3 regions of the Arthrobacter sp. 05T47 genome follow, and region 2 is predicted to be linked to each of the others. Evidence: predicted binding sites of a transcription regulator. Region 2 holds the regulator's gene; each other region holds the start of a gene.
What was found. The regulator HrcA, encoded in region 2, represses chaperone genes, less so after heat shock. The targets are predictions, from matches to a motif close to TTNGCACTCGNNNNNNNCGAGTGCNAA.
Positions count from the first base shown of each region.

Region 1: AC1DEY_RS02290 (FmdB family zinc ribbon protein) is a predicted target of HrcA. The motif match lies at 1,031-1,057, and genes of this name have one in related genera.
Region 3: groES (co-chaperone GroES) is a predicted target of HrcA. The motif match lies at 1,460-1,486, and genes of this name have one in related genera.

Region 1 covers NZ_JBFTKG010000002.1:41,112-43,372, reverse strand. Annotated here, with positions in the region: gene AC1DEY_RS02295 (RcpC/CpaB family pilus assembly protein) at 1-550, opposite strand, end outside; gene AC1DEY_RS02290 (FmdB family zinc ribbon protein) at 689-943, opposite strand; gene AC1DEY_RS02285 (5-formyltetrahydrofolate cyclo-ligase) at 1,099-1,734, opposite strand; gene galU (UTP--glucose-1-phosphate uridylyltransferase GalU) at 1,841-2,261, shown strand, end outside.
Region 2 covers NZ_JBFTKG010000008.1:99,925-102,185, forward strand. Annotated here, with positions in the region: gene AC1DEY_RS08580 (DUF3097 domain-containing protein) at 1-131, opposite strand, end outside; gene hrcA (heat-inducible transcriptional repressor HrcA) at 448-1,461, shown strand; gene dnaJ (molecular chaperone DnaJ) at 1,525-2,261, shown strand, end outside.
Region 3 covers NZ_JBFTKG010000002.1:65,537-67,797, forward strand. Annotated here, with positions in the region: gene groL (chaperonin GroEL) at 1-923, opposite strand, end outside; gene groES (co-chaperone GroES) at 1,004-1,300, opposite strand; gene AC1DEY_RS02375 (hypothetical protein) at 1,753-2,187, opposite strand; gene AC1DEY_RS02380 (class I SAM-dependent methyltransferase) at 2,254-2,261, shown strand, end outside.

The DNA of each region.
Region 1 (2,261 bases), on a different contig from region 2:
GGAGTTGGCCCTTCCGCAGCGGCGCAGCCAGCTGTTTTCCCTCGAACGCGGTCTCGCTGCCGGGGCTGCCGGCAGGCACGATGCCGGGCGGCACGCTGATCCGGTTGACGTCGCCGGGTCCCAGGGTCTTCCCCGCGGGAAGATCCGACGCCGCGGCGAAAGCAACAACAGTTTCGGCGGGCGCGGGGGTGAGTTGCTGAACCGTAAGGCCGGCGGGGATGCAGAACAGGAGCGAGGCAAAGAGCCGCCGATTCCGGTTCAGCCAGCTGCGCAGGCGGCGCCGCGACGGACGGCCGCGAGGCGGTTGCTGACTGCGGGGCTTGCCGGGGCCGTTCCGGCTCCGACTGGAGCGGCCGGCCGTGGACAACGTGGCCGACGGAAGGCGGGCAGCGCGGATCCCGGTGCGGTTCCAGCGTGCGGAGTCCTCGGCGGGCCGTCGCCGCGACCGTGTGGAAAAAATCCCGGGCGAAGCCGCGTAGGGAAACCCGCCCCACGTCGCGAAGGGCAAACAGAACGACGAAGGGGACAGCGGACTGAGGGAAAGGGCCATGCCGCCACGCTACGGACCCGCGGAGGGCGGCGAGAGCCTCGAAGTGGCCTATGTGGACAAATTCGCAGGCGTCCAAGCGATGAGGCAGGCCTAGCCTGAGGGGGACCCGACGGCAGCGGCGTCGGTCCGGTGGGCCTTTTACGCCGCGGGGGCCGGAGCCGGTGCGGGGGTGGCCGCAGGTGCTGCAGGAGCAGCGGAAACCGTGCTGCCCTTGGTGTCGCGGGAATCGTTCCGGTAGAACCCGGAGCCCTTGAACACGACGCCGACGCTGTTGAACTTCTTGCGCAGCGTGCCCTGGCACTCGGGGCAGGACGTCAGGGAGTTGTCGCTGAACGACTGCACGATCTCGAAGGCGTGGCTGCAGTCCTTGCAGGCGTATGCATACGTGGGCACTGGAAATCCTCACTCTGGGACAAACGAGCAGGTCCCGTGCTGTCGAGTCGTGACCGCTGCCGGGATGGTTACCGGCGGGGTCCGTGCTTAGCAGTCGCAGGGCCTGAGTGCCAATTCTATCACCCTGACTTGAACCCCCATCCACCGGGCCGGTATCAGCCGAGCCGGATGATTCCGCCCGGGGTCAGCGCCGCGTCGACCTTACGGTCGAACGACTCGGCGGGGATACTGTCCGCGGGCAGCACCTCCGTGTCATAGACGACGGCGGCAGTCGGCAGCGCCGCGGCGTCGGACGCCTCGCCGGCCGCCTCCCCGGATGAAAGGGACAGGGCGGACAGGGCGGCAAGGAACTTGTCGTAATAGCCGCCGCCTTGCCCGATGCGGTTGCCGGAGAAGTCCAGGGCGGTGGCCGGAAGGATGATTGCGGTAGCGGCGCGCATGACGGCGGTGCCGTGGCGCTCGCCGACAGGTTCCTGGATGGGGGCGAAGCTGCTCCGGACAAACACTGACTGCGGGGTCCAATAGACCCAGCTGAGCCCAAGGTTGGGCTCGCACACCGGAAGCAGCACCCTGTGTCCGGCGTCGGTCAGGGCCGTCAACAGCGGCAGTGTGGGCGGTTCGGTGCCCACGCCGAGGTAGGCCGCGAAGGTGCCCCGGCGGCCGCCGGCCAGCGCCGAGGCCCACTGGAGCCCATGGCGGGCGATGCCCACCGCGGCGGCATCAAGCTCGGCCACCGGGAGTTCGGAACGCTTCGCCCGGTGGCTGGAGCGTATTTGGTCTTTTGACGCCATGCTGGCCCGTCCTCTGCCTATTGCGGCCACGACGGCCGGGGGGAAGGTCCGCCGGCGGTTCGATTAAGAATTACGCAATGATTGGTCCCTCCGTTAGATTAGTCGAGTGAATACACCCAACGCTTCCGTTCGCAAGGCCGTCATTCCCGCCGCGGGCCTTGGTACTAGGTTTCTTCCGGCTACTAAGGCCATGCCCAAGGAAATGCTCCCCGTCGTTGACAAACCGGCTATCCAGTACGTCGTTGAGGAGGCCGTGAACGTCGGCCTGAACGACATCCTGATGATCACCGGCCGTAACAAGCGGGCGTTGGAGGACCACTTCGACCGCGTGCCGGCGCTGGAGTCCACCTTGAAGGCGAAGGGCGACACGGCCAAGCTCGAGTCCATCCAGGCCGCCAGCAACCTCGGTGACATCCACTACGTCCGCCAGGGCGATCCCATGGGCCTTGGCCACGCCGTCCTCCGGGCCAAGCAGCACGTCGGGCAGGAGCCGTTCGCCGTCCTCCTGGGCGATGACCTCATTGACG
Region 2 (2,261 bases):
ACCCGGGTCACGGCACCCACCCAGCCGGACTGGACCTCCTCGAGGACCATCCCGCGTTCCACCGGGACCTCCGGCAACGCGGTCTTGGCGGGGGCGGACAGGTCCTGGGGTCCCCAGTTCTGGTACGACATCTCTACACGCTTACTTTGCACTCGGAATGTACGGCGGTCAGTGGAACTCTCCGTGGCCTGCACCGGACCACAGGGGCGCGGCGCAGGCGGAAGCGGCTACGGTCCCGGCGCCCGATGTGACGGGAAACGCGATCCCGCAGGCCACGCCTGGAGCGAATCCAATGCTAACAACGCGGCGAGTCATATTAGACTGGTTAGCACTTAGGCATGTCGAGTGCTAACACTTGTTCCGTTGCGGACCACGCGCACCAGTTCTGGACGCGGACCGTACAACGCGGGCGGCACCGACTGCGGGACAGTCGATTGGAGGTGGAGCGTGAGCGAACCGCGCAAACTCGAAGTGCTGCGCGCCATCGTGGAGGACTACGTCCATTCGCGTGAGCCCGTTGGTTCCAAAGCGCTCGTTGAACGCCACCATCTCGGCGTGTCCAGCGCCACGATCCGCAATGACATGGCGGCGCTGGAAGACGAAGGCCTGATCACTGCACCGCACACGAGCGCGGGCCGGATCCCCACCGACAAGGGCTACCGGCTCTTCGTCGACCAGATCTCAGCGGTGAAGCCGCTGTCCCCGGCCGAGCGCCGGGCCATCCAGGCGTTGCTGGAAGGATCCGAGGACCTCGACGACATCCTTGACCGGACCGTGCGGCTCCTGTCCCACCTGACCAACCAGGTCGCCGTCGTGCAGTATCCGCTGCTCAGCCGCGCCAGGGTGCGGCACATTGAGTTCGTGCTGCTGGCACCCCGCAAGGTGCTGATCGTCCTCATCGCGGACACCGGCAAGGTGGAGCAGCGCGTCATCGACGTCGGGCAGGACATTCCCGACGACGCCCTCGCCGACCTGCGTACAAGTTTCTTGACGAGCCTCTCCGGAACGCCGCTGAGCCTGRTGCCCCAGCTTCTGCCCACAGTGGTTGCCAGCGGCCCGCCGGCGCGCCGGGGAGCAGCCCAGGCCCTTGCCCGCGGCCTCGAGGCGCTGGCCACGAGCAGCCGCGAGGAGCGGATGGTCATGGCCGGCACGGCCAACCTCGCACGCTCCAACGTGGACTTCCCGCTGAGCATCGGCCCGGTCCTGGAGGCGCTCGAGGAGCAGGTGGTCATGCTCCGCCTGCTCAGCGAAATGGCCGAAGACCCACGCGGCGTGACCGTCAGCATCGGCCGGGAAAACCCCTACGACGGTCTGGCCGAGGCCTCCGTCGTGGCCACGGCCTACGGCCCGGACGCCACGGCCAAGGTCGGTGTCCTTGGACCCACCCGGATGGACTATCCCACCACCATGGCCGCCGTGCGCGCGGTGGCCCGCTACCTTTCGAGGATCCTGGGGCCCTGACCGGCCCGGACCCAGCACGACTTCTTGCCCCACCGGCAGTACGAAAAGGAAGAGATACACACTTTGAGCAGCCACTATGACGTTCTTGGAGTCTCCCGCGACGCAACGGGGGAGGAGATCAAGAAGGCCTACCGGAAACTGGCCCGGACCCTGCACCCCGACGTGAACCCGGGAGAAGACGCCTCAGACCGGTTCAAGGCCGTCACCCATGCCTATGAAGTCCTCTCCGATCCGCAGAAGCGCCGGGTCTATGACACCACCGGCAATGAGAACGGCACCGACAACGGCTTCGGGGGCGGCAGRTACTCGGGCCAGGGCTTCGCCTTCCAGGACATCTTCGAGACCTTCTTCGGCGCCGGTGGCGGCCAGGGCGGCCCGGCATCCCGGGTCCGCCGCGGCCAGGACGCGCTGATCAGCGTCCGGATCGACCTCCGCGACGCGGTGTTCGGCGTCAACAAGAAGCTCGAAGTCGACACGGCCGTGGTCTGCCCCACCTGCGACGGATCCTGCTGCCGCGAGGGTACCCACCCCGTGCGCTGCGACATCTGTGGCGGCAGCGGCCAGGTCCAGCGCGCCGTGCGCTCCATCCTCGGCCAGGTCATGACGTCGGCACCCTGCGGGTCCTGCGAGGGCTTCGGCACCGTCATCAAGGACCCCTGCAACGAATGCAGCGGCCAGGGCCGGATCCGCAGCCGCCGCTCGCTGACCGTGAAGGTCCCGGCTGGCGTCGGCACCGGCACGCGCATCCAGCTCTCCGGCCAGGGTGAGGCCGGGCCGGCCGGCGGCCCGTCCGGGGACCT
Region 3 (2,261 bases), on a different contig from region 2:
GTGTCCAGGCTCAGGCCCAGCTCCGGGGAGACAACCTGGGCGCCGGTGAGCGTGGCGATGTCCTGCAGCATGGCCTTGCGGCGGTCGCCGAAGCCCGGCGCCTTGACGGCGACGACGTTCAGGGTGCCGCGGATGCGGTTGACGATCAGCGTGGACAGGGCCTCGCCCTCGACGTCTTCGGCGATGATGAAGAGCGGCTTGGAGCTCTGCAGCGCCTTTTCCAGCAGCGGCAGGAAGTCCTGCACCGAGGAGATCTTGCCCTGGTTGATCAGGATCAGGGCGTCCTCGAGGACTGCCTCCTGGCGTTCCGCGTCGGTGACGAAGTACGGGGACAGGTAGCCCTTGTCGAACTGCATGCCCTCGGTGAGGACCAGTTCGGTCTGCGTGGTGGAGGACTCCTCAATGGTGATCACACCATCCTTGCCGACCTTGCCGAACGCCTCGGCCAGCAGCTCGCCGACCTCGTCGCTCTGGGCGGAGATGGCGGCAACGTTGGCAACCTGCGTGCCTTCGACGGGGCGCGCGTTCTCCAGCAGGCGGGCGGCGACGGCCTCGACCGAAACCTCAATGCCGCGCTTGATCTCGCCCGGTGCGGCACCTGCAGCCACGTTGCGCAGGCCTTCCTTGACCAGGGCCTGGGCCAGAACGGTGGCGGTGGTGGTGCCGTCACCGGCAACATCGTTGGTCTTGGTGGCGACCTCCTTGGCAAGCTGCGCGCCAAGGTTCTCGTAGGGGTCGTCCAGCTCGATTTCACGGGCGATCGTCACGCCGTCGTTGGTGATCGTGGGGGCGCCCCACTTCTTGTCCAGTACGACGTTGCGGCCGCGCGGGCCCAGCGTGACCTTGACGGTGTTGGCGAGCTTATCGATGCCGGCTTCAAGCGACCGGCGGGCAGCGTCGTTAAACGCAAGCTGCTTTGCCATGGTTTTGTCCTTTCAAGACAGAACCCCGCGCAACTGATCCATTCAATGCGAAGGATCGGCTGCGCGGGGGTCCAAGAGAGTTACTTTACGACGATCGCCAGAACGTCGCGGGCGGAGAGCACGAGGTACTCGGTGCCGCCGGTCTTGACTTCGGTTCCACCGTACTTGGAGTAAATGACGACGTCGCCGACGGCAACGTCAACGGGAACGCGGTTGCCGTTGTCATCGAAGCGGCCGGGGCCTACTGCAACAACTTCGCCTTCCTGCGGCTTCTCCTGCGCGGAGTCCGGGATAACCAGGCCGGAAGCCGTGGTCTGCTCGGCTTCGAGCGGGCGGACAACAATACGATCCTCAAGAGGCTTAATAGAGACCGACACTCGGACCTCTCCTTTTCGTCAGCAAATTCGTGGACTATGAAGCGGCGATGCCATGGCGCACAGACCGTCGTCGCGGTGCCGGCAGCGAGCCTGGCGGAACGCGCTTCATGTGTTAGCACCCTCCTAGGGAGAGTGCTAATGACGACTCTATGTACATGGTTAGCACTCGGTCAAGGCGAGTGCCAGAAATTCGTTCCGGGTGAACATGTTTTCCCACGGGACATGCCCATTCTTCGCCGCCGGGTCCGGGCCTTCTCGCGGGACATGCCCATTCTTCGTCGCGGCCCGTGGGCACCCGGGCATCATGCTCATTGGTAGAGCCGGGCCGTGGACATGTGCAACGCATTAGCCCTGCCACAGGGGACATGCCCATTGTTCGAACCGAGAAACGGGCATGTCCCGCCCGGGGGATGCACGTTAGCACCACCCCGGACGCGGGAACCGGCCTGCGGCTACTGGCCGGCGAGGTCTTCGAAGTCGACGTCCTCGCCGTCGTCCGGGTCGGCGTCCTGGCCCTCGTCATTTCGGTGCCGGTACGTCAGCACGGCGCCGGCAGCGGCGAGGAGCACGCCCGCGATCAGGAAGATGATGCCGCCGAGCCGGGCACCGGAATAGGTGTCGCGGATGGCCCGCGCCTCGTCCGTGGCGTCCTGGACGTTCTTGCCGCCCACCGAATACACGGTGGCATTGAAGGAATCGAGGAAGAAAATGATCACCAGCAAGGCGATGCAGACGACGGCGATCACAGCGCCGGCGATCAGCGCCGGCTTGGCGTAGCGGGCCAGCCCCTGCGGGCTCGTGCGCTCCTGCCCGTCGTCGTCGTATCCGGCTGTGTTCTGCCCGGCTGTGTCCTCTGAGATGCTGTCGCCTGTGCCGCTGTCTTCCATGCCGTCAAGCCTAGCCCCCGTGGTCCGGTCACAGCGTGCCGGCGGGGCTCAACTACGCTGGATGGCATGACTGA